Regions from separate parts of the Micromonospora sediminicola genome, predicted to be linked through region 2. Evidence: riboswitches for the same ligand, from Rfam matches in the RefSeq annotation. Region 2 holds a riboswitch; the other holds the start of a gene.
What was found. Region 2 has a riboswitch for cyclic di-AMP ahead of GA0070622_RS23215 (C39 family peptidase). Riboswitches for the same ligand answer to the same signal wherever they lie in the genome.
Positions count from the first base shown of each region.

Region 1: another riboswitch for cyclic di-AMP. It lies ahead of GA0070622_RS30585 (coiled-coil domain-containing protein); the one in region 2 lies ahead of GA0070622_RS23215 (C39 family peptidase).

Region 1 is NZ_FLRH01000004.1:1,908,830-1,915,919, reverse strand. Features, by position in the region: gene GA0070622_RS30595 (helix-turn-helix transcriptional regulator) at 33-371, opposite strand; gene GA0070622_RS30590 (carbonic anhydrase) at 542-1,195, shown strand; gene GA0070622_RS30585 (coiled-coil domain-containing protein) at 1,254-2,279, opposite strand; cyclic di-AMP (ydaO/yuaA leader) riboswitch at 2,284-2,414, opposite strand; gene GA0070622_RS30580 (YibE/F family protein) at 2,569-3,858, opposite strand; gene GA0070622_RS30575 (SHOCT domain-containing protein) at 4,002-4,181, opposite strand; gene GA0070622_RS30570 (metal-sensitive transcriptional regulator) at 4,338-4,637, opposite strand; gene GA0070622_RS30565 (heavy-metal-associated domain-containing protein) at 4,719-4,925, shown strand; gene GA0070622_RS30560 (hypothetical protein) at 4,960-5,919, shown strand; gene GA0070622_RS30555 (heavy metal translocating P-type ATPase) at 5,936-7,090, shown strand, end outside.
Region 2 is NZ_FLRH01000004.1:394,023-401,112, forward strand. Features, by position in the region: gene GA0070622_RS23205 (alpha/beta fold hydrolase) at 1-517, opposite strand, end outside; gene GA0070622_RS23210 (hypothetical protein) at 1,472-2,023, shown strand; gene GA0070622_RS23215 (C39 family peptidase) at 2,085-2,936, opposite strand; cyclic di-AMP (ydaO/yuaA leader) riboswitch at 3,133-3,272, opposite strand; gene GA0070622_RS23220 (hypothetical protein) at 3,579-4,343, opposite strand; gene GA0070622_RS33505 (hypothetical protein) at 4,493-4,852, opposite strand; gene GA0070622_RS23230 (acyltransferase family protein) at 4,933-6,117, opposite strand; gene GA0070622_RS23235 (polysaccharide pyruvyl transferase family protein) at 6,265-7,090, shown strand, end outside.

The DNA.
Region 1 (7,090 bases), 1.5 Mb from region 2:
GCGCGTGGGAACGGGCGGTCGCGCGCGGACGGTCAGCGGTCGGCGGTGTCGCCGGTCGGCTCGGCGCCGAACAGGTCGAGCAGCGCACCCACCTGCTGGTCGGCCTCCGCCGGGTGCCGGAAGCGCCCGTTCGGGTTGACCGTGTATTCGTTGCGCCGGCCCACCCGGGTGCGGCGGAGGTAACCACCGGCCTCCAGATCGGCGACGATGGCCTGGGCCGCCCGCTCGGTGACACCCACCTCGTCGGCCACGTCCCGCAGGCGCGCTGTGGGGTTGCGCGCGATGGCCAGCAGGACGTGCCCGTGATTGGTGAGGAAGGTCCAGTTCTTGCGGCTCCCGTCCTCGGCCGGTGTGGTCGCCATGGTGGTCATCGTAGGACTCCTTCCGTCGGCGCCCCGACCCGGCGCGGTCCGCGACGGTGACGTATGAAATGCGTATCACGAAATCTTGACGTGCCATGGGTCGCGTGTGACGGTGGGTCGCGGGGCCGACACCGCCGCCGGCCGGCCTGACGGCTCCGCGCGAGGACGAGGTGAGCAGCATGATCCCGACCACCCCCGACGAGGCACTCGCCGAACTGCGTGCCGGTAACCACCGGTTCGTCACCGGTGTGCCGCAGCACCCGAACCAGGACGCCGGGCACCGGGCGGCGGTCGCCGACGGTCAGCACCCGTTCGCGGTGATCGTCGGGTGCTCCGACTCGCGACTCGCCGCCGAGATCATCTTCGACCGCGGCCTCGGTGACCTCTTCGTGGTGCGCACCGCCGGCCACACCGCCGGCCCGGAGGTGCTGGGCAGCGTGGAGTACGCGGTCACCGTGCTCGGCACGCCGCTCGTGGTGGTGCTCGGCCACGACTCGTGCGGCGCGGTCCAGGCGGCCCGCGAGGCGGTCCGCACCGGCTCCGCCCCGGCCGGACACCTGGGCGCGGTGGTGGACGCCGTCTCACCCAGCCTGCTCCGGGCCGGCCGCCAGGGCGTCGAGGACCTCGACGGCATCATCGACGTGCACATCGCCCAGACGGTGGAGGCACTGCTGGCCCGCTCCTCGGTGCTCGCCGCGAAGGTGGCCGGCGGGGCCTGCGCGGTGGTCGGCATGTCGTACCGGCTCAGTGGCGGCGAGGTCCGGACGGTGGCGCAGTCCCCGGCCCCGCTGCCGGCACCGGCCGCGTCGGCGGACGCGGCGCTCGCCGGCTGACCGGGAACCGATACGCGAAAGGGGCCGCCCACGGGCGGCCCCTTGTCGTACGCGCGCGTCAGAGCAGCGACATGTGCACGTGGTCGGTGTGGTTGGAGGGCCCGCTGTAGGAACTCCAGCCGGTCGCCGGGAACCAGATCTGCCGGTTCCAGATCACGTAGTAGATGCCCAGCCGGTCGGCGTTGCGGATGAGGAAGGCGGCCACCTCGTTGCCGTACCGGCGGGTGTCGTTGTTGTGCCACGGTGCGAAGCCGCTGTTCTGCAACGACCAGTCGCACGCCTTGCCCTTGGGGTGCTCCCACGGCCCGCCGGGGCGGTAGCAGCCCACGAAGCGGTTGAAGCCGGCGCGCTTGACCTCCTTGTACGCGTGCAGCGTGCGCGGCGTGACGCAGCCCGAGGTGGTCGGGTCGTTCTCGCTGCACGACTCGGACTTCCACCCGCCGTCGGCGGTGCGGCCGGGGCCGATCTTGGCAACCGGCGAGGTGGCCGAGACCAGGCCACCGGTGAAGTCCAGCCCGCCGACCAGCTTCAGCGCCTTCTGCGCCTCGACCTTCTCGCGGGCCATCGCGTTCGCCTGCTTCTCCTGCTCCCGCACCTCGGCGTCGAGCGCGATCTTGGCCCGCTCGGCGCGGCCCTTCACCTCGTTGATGGCGGCGAGGCGCTGCGCGTTGAACAGGTTCAGCTCGTCGAGCGCGCTGGCCCGCTGGACGAACGAGTCGGGGGAGTCGCTCTCCAGCAGCATCGCCATGGCGCCGACGCGACCGGTCCGGTAGGACTGTGCCGCGATCTCGCTCACCTGCGGGCTGAGCGCGTCGAGCTGGCTCTGCGCCGCCTTCACCTCCAGCGCGAGCTGGAGCTGCCGCTTGCGCGACGTGTCCAACTTCGACTTGGCCTGGAGGTAGGCGCGGTTGGCGGCGGTGACGGCCTCGCTGATCAGCGGTGGGTCGTCGTCCTCCGAGTGGCCCGAGGGGTTCGGGGCGGCGGTGCCGGGGGCCGCCGAGGCCGGCGTCGGCCCGGCCAGCACGGCGAGAGCGGCGAGCACGGCCACCACGGGTGTCAGCCAGCGGCGCAGGGGTGCCGTCACAGTGTTCCCTTCCGTCGACCGCCGACCGGGTTAGCTGACGGGTTCGGGACGGAAGCGGCCCCTTCCGCTGGCGCGGATTCACCCCATGTACCTGGTTCCCCGGCTCGCCCGGAGGCGATTGGGCGGCGGCACCGCAGGCGCCGGTGCGCGCCTTCGGCGGTGACCGGCAGCGAGGTTACCCGAGACCACTCCCGGGGATCTACGTCCGGAAGCCGACCAATCGCGAGAATTCGCCACCGCCCAGCGTGACCAGCATCGCGTTTGGAATCGGCCGTTACGCTGCGGAGTGTCACCATGCGGCCTCCGTGCTCCTGCCCCCGCCGGACCGGCCCTCGCCGAGCGCCTCCCACGCGTCCTCCCGGGGCGACGGCGGCCGGGGCGTCGCGGGTCCGGCGGCCCGCCCGGCGCGACCGGCGGTGGTCACGACCGCGGCCAGCGCGGTGGTCAGCGGTACGGCGGCGATCAGGCCGAGCGTGGCCACCGCGCTACGGACGATCTCCTGGGCGAGGAACTCGCTGGTGAGCAGCTGACCCACCGGGCGGGAGTCGGCGACCAGCAGGAGCAGCAGCGGCAGCGAGGCGCCCGCGTAGGCCAGCACGATGGTGTTGACGGTGGACGCGATGTGCGCCCGACCCACCCGGGTGGCCGCCCGGTAGAGCTGCCGTCGGGACAGCCCCGGGTTGGCGTGCGCCAGCTCGGTGACGGTGGCCGCCTGGGTGACGGTGACGTCGTCCAGCACGCCGAGCGAACCGATGATGATGCCGGCCAGCAACAGTCCGTGCAGGTCCACGTCACCCTGGAACATCGACAGCGTGGTGGCGTCCTCGCTGCCGAAGCCGGTCAGGTGGGTGGCGGCGGTGGCCAGCGTGCCCAGCACTCCGGTGATCACCAGGCTGCCGAGCGTGCCCAGCACCGCCACCGACGTCTGCGCGGTGATCCCGTGGGTCAGGTAGAGCACCACGAACATGATCAGTGCGGCGCCGACGATCGCCACCAGCAGCGGCGACTGCCCGGCGCCGATGCCGGGGAGCACGAAGCCGAGCAGGATGGCGAAGCTGGCCACCAGTCCGCCGAGCGCGGCCAGCCCGCGCCAGCGGCCGAACGCCACGATCGCGGCAGCGAAGAGGGCCACCAGCCAGATCAGCGGCGTACCGCGCTGGTGCTCGGCGATGTTGTAGGTCTTCACCGACGGGTCGCCCGGGTCGACCAGCTCGACCAGGACCACCTCGTCGCCGACCGCGACCCGGGGCGCGCCGGGTCCGGTGGGGACCGGCGTCTCGACCTGCCGGCCCGCGTCCGGCCCCTGCTCGGCGGCGACGGTCACGGTGCCGCAGGGGCCGCCGGTGTCGCCCTCGGGCGACTCGGGCGTCGGCGGGCAGGGCTCGGTCACCACCCGGGTCACCGTGCCGTGGTAGCGCGGCACGTCCGCGCCGCCGTCCACCGGGTCGCGGTCCGCCTGGGGCCAGAGCACCAGCGCCGCGATCACGGTGAGCACGAAGAGCGGCACCACGGTGGCGATCAGGAGCCGGCGTACGCCCGGCGGCGCGGCGGCTGCGGGACGGGTGTGATCGGCGCCCACGGCGTCTCTCCCAACGGTCGCGGCGGAACCGGGTCACCGGACCGGTCGGGTCACCGGGGCCGGCGCGGACGCGTGGGGATCACGCCCGGGTCGTCGCCCGGCCATGGTAGCCAGGCCGGCCCGCGCCGCCGGTGGACGCCGGGTCAGGCCAGGCCGGCGCGTCGCCGTCGGTAGTCGTCCTCGTCGATCTCGCCGCGGGCGTACCGCTCGTCGAGAATGCGCCGGGCCGTGCCGGGCGGCGCGCGGTCCGGACCGGGCATCCGCACCACGAACCAGACGAGCCCCGCCAGCACCGCCAGCACCAGCAAAGACCAGATCCACATCCAGCCCATCATCGGGCCCGACCACATCATCCGGCCGCCCTCCGTCCGTCGGCTCCGGGTCGGCGCGGTCGCCGGGCCCGGCCACCTCGACGGTACGTCTCCCGGCCGGTCGCCGGACCGGGTCGGGCGGCCCGTCCCGGGGGACGGAGGTCCCGGTCAGCCGCGCTTCATCAGGCGGCCGACGGCGGCCATCATCTCGGACGCCATCTCGTCGGCCCGGCCCTCGGCGGCCCCCTCGTGCATGCAGTGCCGGGCGTGCCCGTCCAGCAGGCCCAGGCCGACCTTGTCCAGCGCGGCCTGGATGGCCGAGATCTGGGTCAGCACGTCGATGCAGTAGCGGTCGTCCTCGACCATCTTCTCGATCCCCCGGACCTGACCCTCGATGCGGCGGAGCCGGGCGAGGAGCTGGTCCTTGCTGGCGGTGTAGCCCCGGGTCGGGGTGGGCGGCGTGGTCATGAGATCGAGGATAGCGTACCCCTCGGGGGTATGCTAACGTGCGATGAGTACCCCAGGGGGGTATGAGATCGGAGGGACGCGATGGAGACCACCTACCAGGTGCGGGGCATGACCTGCGGGCACTGCGTCACCGCGGTGAGCACCGAGCTGAGCGCGCTGCCGGACGTCACCGACGTCCAGATCGACCTGGCCACCGGCCGGGTCACCGTCACCAGCCGGAGCCCGCTGGACGCGGACGCCGTACGCGCCGCCGTGGACGAGGCCGGTTACGACCTCGTCGGGGCGTGACGGGTTCACGGACCCGACGACACGAGGAGACACCATGAACACGGCGACGAAGCTGAGCGGCTTCGCCCTCGGCCTCGTGGCGGTGTTCGGCGCGGCGTACGGGATCGGTCACGTGGCCGGTCCCGACGCCCCGGCCGCCGACACCCGCCACGACGACACCGACGCCGGCCACGGCGACCAGGGTCACGCCGGGGAGGCGGCCGCCCGCCTGCCCGGCGGGCTGCTCGTCTCCGAGCGCGGCTACACGTTCCAGCCGACGGCCGCGCCCGAGGGGCAGTTCGCGTTCCGGATCACCGGGCCGGACGGCCGGCCGGTCACCCGCTACGACGTGGCCCACGACAAGCGCATGCACCTGATCGTCGCCCGCCGCGACCTCTCCGGCTTCCGGCACGTGCACCCGGAGCTGGCCGACGACGGCACCTGGCGGGTCGCCTCACCGCTCGCCGGGCCGGGCGTGTGGCGGGCGTTCGCCGACTTCACCCCGACCGGCGGCGAGCCGTTGACGCTCGGCGTCGACGTCACCGTCCCCGGCACGCTGGCCGCGCGACCGTTGCCGCCACCGGCCACCAGCACCACGGTCGACGGCTACACCGTCACGCTCACCGGCGCGCCGGAGCCCGGCCGCACCAGCCGGCTCACGCTCTCGGTCAGCCGGGACGGCCGGCCGGTCACCGACCTCCAGCCCTACCTCGGGGCGTACGGCCACCTGGTGGCGCTGCGCCAGGGTGACCTGGCCTACCTGCACGTGCACCCGGAGGGCACGCCCGGCGACGGGCGCACGCCGGCCGGGCCGGCGGTCACGTTCGCGGCGGAGGTGCCGTCGGCCGGCGCGTACCGTCTCTACCTGGACTTCCGGCACGGCGACGCGGTGCACACCGCCGAGTTCACCGTCGTGGCCGGCGACCAGGCCCCGCCGGCGCCCACCGGGCCGGCGACCACCACCGCACCGACCCCGGACGCCGGACACGGCACCCCGGGGCACGGGCACAGTTGACCGGGGAGGTGCCGCGATGACCACCACGGGAAAGACGCTCCCGACCGCGCCGAACCTGATCGAACTCGCGATCGGCGGCATGACCTGCGCGTCGTGCGCCGCCCGGATCGAGAAGAAGCTCAACCGGATGGACGGCGTCGAGGCCACGGTGAACTACGCCACCGAGAAGGCCACCGTCCGGTACGCCGACGAGGTCACGCCGGACGACCTGATCGCCACCGTGGAGAAGACCGGCTACACGGCCGCGGTGCCACCGCCGCCCGCCCGGGCCGACGCGACCATGAGCGCCGAGCCGGTGGACGAGCTGCGCGGGGCGCGTACCCGGTTGTGGGTCTCGGCGGTGCTGACCCTGCCGGTGATCGTGCTGGCCATGGTGCCGGCCTGGCAGTTCGACCACTGGCAGTGGGCCTCGCTCACGCTGGCCGCTCCGGTGGTGGTGTGGGGCGGGCTGCCGTTCCACCGGGCCGCGCTGGTCAACCTGCGCCACGGCGCGGCGACCATGGACACCCTGGTCTCGCTCGGCACGCTGGCCGCGTTCGGCTGGTCGCTCTGGGCGCTCTTCCTCGGCGACGCCGGCATGCCCGGGATGACGCACCCGTTCCGGTTCGACATCACCCGGGGCGACGGCGCCGGCAACATCTACCTGGAGGCCGCCGCCGGGGTGACCGTCTTCATCCTGGCCGGGCGTTACTTCGAGGCCCGTGCCAAGCGCACCGCCGGCTCCGCCCTGCGTGCCCTGCTCGAACTGGGCGCGAAGGACGTGGCGGTGCTGCGCGGCGGGCAGGAGACCCGGGTCCCGGTCGACCAGCTCGCGGTCTCCGACCGGTTCGTGGTCCGGCCCGGGGAGAAGATCGCCACCGACGGGGTGGTCGAGGAGGGCACCTCCGCGGTCGACGCCAGCATGCTCACCGGCGAATCCGTGCCGGTCGAGGTCGGGCCGGGCGACGCCGTGGTGGGCGCGACCGTCAACGCCGGTGGTCGGCTGGTGGTCCGCGCCACCCGGATCGGCGGGGACACCCAGCTCGCCCAGATGGCCCGGCTGGTGGAGCAGGCACAGACCGGCAAGGCGGCCGTGCAGCGGCTGGCCGACCGGATCTCCGGGGTCTTCGTGCCGATCGTGATCGCCCTGGCCGCCGGCACGCTGGGCTGGTGGCTCGGCACCGGCGCCGGT
Region 2 (7,090 bases):
GGCCGTCCTCCCGGCGCAGCCCCGCGTCGACCACCGGATGGTCGGGGGCGAACAGTCCGGCGAGCCCGGAGACGCGCAGGTAGCGGCGGGCCGCCTCGTCCCGGCTGGCGAACCAGGTCACCGGCCGCGCGGCCAACTCGGCCGACTTCGCCAGCTCCGCCGGCGACCAGACCACCTTGATGCCGAGGCCGACCACCGCGTCGACGGGCAGGCCCCGCTGCCGGGCGGCCAGCGCCAGCGCCACCACGCCCCCGAGCGAGTGCCCGAGCAGCACCAGCCGGTCCCGCGGACCGAATCGCTCGGTGACCGGCCCCAGCCCCTCCACCAGGCGCTGCGCCAGGCCCGCGAAGGAGTAGCCGGACAGCGGTGGCGACCAGCCGTGGCCGGCCAGGTCGGGGGCGAGCCATCGGCCGGGCCAGCGCCGCTCCAGCAGCGGCGCCCAGGGCAGCCACACCTCGCCGGTGGCACCCATGCCGTGCAGGAGCACCAGGTGACGGGTCCCCGTCGTATCGCCCATACGGCGCAGTCTGCCACCGGACGGACACGACGCGCGAGAGCCGACGCCTCCCGCAACCGTGGCACCCGCCGCCGGCGCGTCCGTCACCACGGGACGCCTTCCGGAGATTCGTCGACGATCGCGCCCTCGCCTCGGGCCCGCCGCCGGGAGACGGCCACGGACGCGGGCCGTGCTTCGTGGGCGTTGCCCGGCCTCGGACGGAACGGACGTCTGGTACGGCGTGACATACCGATGGCGTTCCACTCGCGGCGTCGGCTCACGGTGGGTGGAACGGGGTGCGTGTCTACCGGACCGGGATGCACCCATGACGTTCCACCGACGGGGCTGGCGGGCGCTGGGTGGAACGTCATGGGTGTCTCCGCGGCCGGGATGCACCCATGACGTTCCACCGACGGGGCTGGCGGCCGCTGGGTGGAACGCCATGGGTGTCTCCGCGGCCGGGATACACCCATGACGTTCCACCGACGGGGCTGGCGGCCGCTGGGTGGAACGCCATGGGTGTCTCCGCGGCCGGGATACACCCATGACGTTCCACCGGCCGGGTTGGCGGGCGCTGGGTGGAGCGTCACGGGTGTCTGCGGGTGTCCGGATGCACCCGTGGGCTTTCACCCGGGCGCGTGGGGTGCGGGTGGGTGTCCGGTTCGGTGGTGGTGGGCGGCACCCCGGGCGTGGAATCGGCGCCGGGTCGGCGGCGTTGTAGACGGGTGAACGACCGAGCAGGCAGCGAGCCCCCGAGCCGCCGCCCCGCCCACGGGAATGACGGTGGGCGGACGGTCGTTACACATCATCCCGGCGCCGCGACGAGGCCCCCCGCTCCGCGAGCCAGCCGGACATCCCCGGCCCCGTGAGCTGGCCCCCCGGCTCCACGAGCGTGCCGGATCCCTTCAAGACTTTTCGAGCGCCTGACGGTGCCCACACCCCCCCGGTGTGTTGACCCCCGAATGGAGCCCTCTCATGAACACGATCCTGCGCAAGAGCATCCTGGGTATCGCTGGTCTGGCCTTCACCGGTGGCGTGTTCGCCGGTCCGGTCGCCGCCCACGCCGACACCCCCGCCCACGCCGCCGCCAAGCCCGTCGCGGTCGCGTCCGTGCAGGGTGAGCAGTCCCGCATCACCCTGAACGACGAGCAGACCGCCAACGCCAAGGCGATCATCGCCGCCACGAAGAAGGCCGGCCTGCCCGAGCGGGCCGCGGTCATCTCGATCGCCACCGCCCTGCAGGAGTCGAAGCTGGAGAACCTCGGGCACCTCGGCGACAAGAATGACCACGACTCGCTGGGCCTGTTCCAGCAGCGCCCCTCCTCCGGTTGGGGCACGCCGGAGCAGATCACCGACCCCGAGTACTCCACCCTGGCCTTCCTCAAGGGCCTGAAGCAGGTCGACGGCTGGGACAAGATGCCCCTGACCGACGCCGCCCAGACCGTCCAGGTCTCCGCCTACCCCGACGCCTACGCCCAGTGGGAGAAGCAGGCCACCGACATCGTGAACCAGCACTGGACCAAGTAAGACCCACGCGAAGGCCGGCACCCCCAACAGGGTGCCGGCCTTTCGCGCGTCGTAAAAGGCGTCAGGCGGAGTAGCCGCGCGTCGCCATCCAGTTCGCCAGATCGATGGTGGTGACCCAGTACGAGGGCAGCGACGGGTCAGCCGAGTCGGCGATCCGGACGGTCCGGCCGTCGTTCTTGTAGCCGACCACCGCGATGTAGTGACCGCCCGGGAACGAGTGCCAGCCGCCGTTGGTGTCGGTGGCGTCGCCGGCGACGTTGGCGACGACCGCGCGGCCGTTGCTGACCGCCGTGACCACGTCGGCCTGGAGCCGGTCCATCTGGGCCGGGGTGGCCGCGCCCGGGATCATGCGGGTCCGGTACGGGTTGCCCTTGACCTGCTGGTTGAGCACGCGCGTGGTGTCCTCGGCCGAGTTGGTGCCCATCTCGGTGGTGCCGAGGGCGACGGCGAGCGTGTCCTGGCTCCGCTCGATGCCGTTGGCGCTGAGCGCGTTGCGCACCGCGGCCGGGCCGCAGTAGTAGTAGGTGGTCTGCGCCTGGTAGTCGTAGTCGAGCACCTTGCTCGCCGGCGGCTTCGGCTTGGGCTTCGGCTTGGTGTCCGGGTCGGTGGTGGCCTTGGCCGCCGGCTTCGCCGAGGGCGAGGCGGTGGGTGCGGCGCTGGGTGAGGCGCTCGGCGAGGGGACGGCGATGCGGGCCTCACCGCGGCTGGCGGCCTCGCCGAGGCGGGAGCCGAGTTCGGCGACCGCGACGGTGTTCTCCGACCGGGACGCGGTGTCGTCGGTGGCGGCGAGGGCGACACCGGTGCCGCCGGCCAACACGAGGGCGGCGGCCGAACCGGCGATGATCTGGTACGGGCGCTCGGTGGCGAGACGCCGCAGCTGACGCTTCAGGTGGTGCTTCACGGGTTCCTCCAGGGCGTGAGCGGCACACGCCGGCCCCCGCGCGGAGGACTTCACGCGCGTTCGACGGGGCGGGACGGCCGCGGGACGGGGCACCCGGACAGCCGGGCGCACACGGGGGGTCGGGTGGGCGTCGCCGTCAGGCGAGCGCCGGCACCACCGGGCCGTGGAGGTGGGGGGACGATCGGGGGGTGGTTCGCACGAGGAATGGAACTCCTTCCGTGGCCGCCGACCGGGTTAGCTGACGGATTCGGGCGGGAAGTACGCCCTACCGCGGGCCGTGGCTCGCGGATTCACCCCGGTGTTGCTGTGGGTCCCCGGTTCGTATGCACGATTAGGCGGGTCGGTGCGGCGTCGCCGTCTGCGATCGAAAACCGCACCGGACGCGCCGACACTACCGGTGGGTACGCCTCAAGCCAAGCGCTCCCACCTGCGTAAACATCGTCCGCGACTACGGATATCGGAACAGCCGGTTACTGACTTCACTCAATGGGGGCAAGGGTTCGAGCCGGCATCGGAAGGCGAAAAGCGGGCATTCGACCGGCCGACGCCCCGCAATTGTCGGGTCCGCTGACCGGTTGTGCGCCGAGCGCCCGTTTCCGGGCCGCACGTGAGCGGGCTCACCGCATTCGGGTAACGATTCGGCGGAGACGCCACTCAGCCGACCCGGGCCGGCCGCCAGCGGGCGCCGCGGACGACGGTGGGCACCGGGACTCGGCTGGCCGACGCGACGCGGGGGGCGGGCGACGGCCGCACCGCGGCGGCCGCCGCGTAGGTCTCGGCGGCCAGCGTCCGCGCCGCGTCGGCGGCGAGCTCCGCGTCCCGCCAGGCCTGTCGCTCCCGCTCGGCGGCCGCCTCCCAGGCCGCCCGTCGGCCGTCACGGATCGTCCGGGCCAGCACGATCTCCTGCTCAGCCGGATGGCGACGCGGGTCCCACCCGTTGCGGTGGGCCAGCACGTCCGCGAGCTGCCGGGCGGTCAGGTCGCCCCGCCAGTGCGCCGCCATGGCGGCGTGGTGCAGCCAGCGCTCCCGCGCCGCGTACTCGGACGGGGTGTGTGGCGTGCGCGGCGCGGGCAGCGCGGCGGCGCCGGCCAGGCGGCGGGCGGCCGCCTCCGCCTCGTCGAAGGCCACCCAGGCCCGCTCCGCCTCGTCCTGGACGGCCAGCCACCGCTCGCGTCGCCGGCGGGCGGTCTGGGCGGCTCCGGCGGCGGCCACCGCCACCTCGTCGGCGTAGCGGGCGAGGTCCGCCCGGTGCAGCGCCTCCGCGTCGACCGGATCGGGTTCGAGGTCCGCCGCGCCGTCGCGGTCGGGGCGGGCGACGAGCACGGCGAGCAGGCCGAAGGCGGACACGAGCAGGGCCGACCAGATCGCGGCGGCCTCGGGGACGGCGGTGAGGAAGTGGTAGAGAACGGTCTGCGACATGGTCGGCACCTCACGGAGAAGACGTGGCGGGAAGGTCGCACGCCGGTCGGGGCGGGGCGCGGCCGCGGAACGGGCGCCGCCGGGCCGCCGAGGCGGGTGCGGGGTGAGGTTCGGTGGGTGCGGGGACGGGCCGGGGACCGCCCGTGCGGTCAGCGGGCGGGCGGGGCCCGGGGGCCGACCGGCGCCGGGTGCCGACCGGCCGGGACCGGCTCCCGGTGGCCGGGCCGCGCGACCGCGTCCCGGGGCGCGGGCTCCGGGACGCCGGTGGAGGGGGCCGGCCGCTCGGCGACGTCGACACGGCCCGGCCGCGCGGCGACCGGCGTGTCAGTCGGGGTACGCGACGTCAGGCCGACGGCCGGGCCGGCCGGCGTCGGGACGGCCGTGGCGACCCCGGCGGGCAGTGTCGTAGCGCCGAGCGAGCAGGCGACGACCACGGCCAGGCTGGCCAACATGCGTGCCGCCCAGCGCGCCACCCACCACACGGGACAGGTGAGCGCGATCGGAAGCACGGGTACAAATTACCGCCGATCCCACCGCCGCGCACTCTCGGTCGGCGTGTCGTGACACCACCGACCAGGGTGGACGCGCCTCAGTCGGGGCCACGCCGCCCGGCGTACTCGATCGGGGTGGGGGCGCCGGCGTCGGCGGGTGACCTCGGCGCCGGCACGGACCGCGCCGGCGCGGCGGCGGCCGGCGTGGGGCGGGGCCGGCGCGGGCCGAGACGCCGCATCATCGGCACCTCCACCCAGCGGTGCAGGGCGGCGGCGAGCGCCAGGTTGAGCAGCAGGAAGCCGAGCACCGCGAGCGGGCCCCGCCACCCGGGCAGCCCGGTGCCCCAGTCGCCGGTGAGCCGCAGCACGGTCACCATGACCAGCACGTGGACCAGGTAGAAGGCGAAGGAGACCTCGCCCAGCCAGACCATCGTGCGGGACCGCCAGGGGGTCCACCGGCCCCGCACGTCGGCCTGCGCCGCCGCGGTGATCACCAGCAGGTACGCCACCGCGAGCAGCGCCGCCCAGAACTCGGCCCGGACCCAGAACGCGGCGACCACCCAGGTGCCGACGAAGAGCAGGCTGGCCACGGTCAGGTCGGGGCCGCGCCAGCGGTTGCGGCGCATCAGCTCGGCGGCGGCCGCGCCCATCCAGAACTCGAAGGACCGGGTGACCGGGAAGATCTGGGTGAACCACCACCGCTGCTCCTCGGGCACCAACTGCTGCCCGGGCCACAGGGCGAGGATGAGCAGCGGCGCGGCGACCAGCACGACCCGCAGCGCCCGGGTACGGGCCCGACGCAGCCACGGCACCGCGAGCGGCAGGCACAGGTAGAAGGCCAGCTCGCAGGAGAGCGACCAGCTCACGTTGTTGACGCTGTAGAAGTAGCCGCCGAACGGGATCCACGCCTGGACCAGGAGGAGGTTGCCGAGGGCGGCCAGCCGCGGCACCGGGTCGGCGAACCAGGCCGCCACGGCCAGCGCCGCCAGGAAGGTGACCACGTGGTTCGGGTAGATCTTGGCGACCCGGCGCCACAGGAACGTCCGCCCCGGCTCGCCGTCGCGGTACGACCAGACCAGCACGAATCCACTGAGGATGAAGAAGAACTCGACCCCGGACAGGCCCAGGCTGAACGCCTTGTCGACCACCGCCTTGAGATCCGGCTCGGCGACGATCCGCATGGTGCCCGCGTGGAAGCCGAAGACCAGCAGAGCGGCGACCCAGCGCAACCCGGTCAGCGACGGCAGGCGCGGAGCGCGGGTGGTGGTCGGCGCACTGGTCATTCCGGGCACCCTACCCGCCGGGAGGAGCGGGGTGCCGAGGCCCGGCCGGGCCCCGGCGGGCGGCGGATAGGATTTCCGTTCCTGCCCGAGCGGACGCCCACCCGGCCCGCCGGACACGCCGTGCCAGTACGGAAGGTGACCAACCGGATGCACCAGCGGATCCTGCTCCGCGCCCGCAAGGGCCCGTTCGACGTCCTCACGCCGGAGGAGACGTTCGCCGGCAACTGGATCGGCGACAACACGGGCAACCTGGTCTTCAGCCACGCCGCGCACAAGCTGCTGGCCACCTCCACGGCGGAGATCACCGCGACCCGCAGCCCGGCCGACCCGCGCCTCGCCGACGAGATCAACGAACGGTACGACGTGTTCGTGGTCCCGCTGGCCAACGCCTTCCGCCGCAGCTTCGTGCACCGCCTCACCCCGATGACCCGGCTGATCGAGCGCCTGAAGATCCCGGTGGTGGTCCTCGGGGTCGGCGTGCAGACGAACGTCGACGGCGACCGGGAGTACCTGCGGCAGATCGACGAGCCGGTCAGCGCGTTCTGCCGGGCCGTGCTCGACCGGTCGCACAGCATCGGCGTACGCGGCGAGGTGACCGAGAGCTACCTGCGGACGCTCGGCTTCTCCGCGGTGGAGCAGATCGGCTGCCCGTCGATGTTCCTGCACGGCGACGCGTTCCGGCTGGACAAGCCCCGGGCCGAGCTGAGCACCGACGACCGGGTCGCGCTGACCATCTCCCCGTACGTCGCCTCGATGGCCGCCGTCGTCCGCCACCACCGGGAGCGCTACCCGAACCTCTGCTACGTGCCGCAGGACCTGCGCACCCTGGGCACCCTGCTCTACGGCGACGCGCCCGAACACCGGGGCAAGAGCGGCGAGATGCCGCTGCACACCTCGCACCCCCTCTTCGTCGAGGACAAGGTGCGGATGTTCGTCGACCCGTGGACCTGGATGGCGCACCTGGCCGACTACG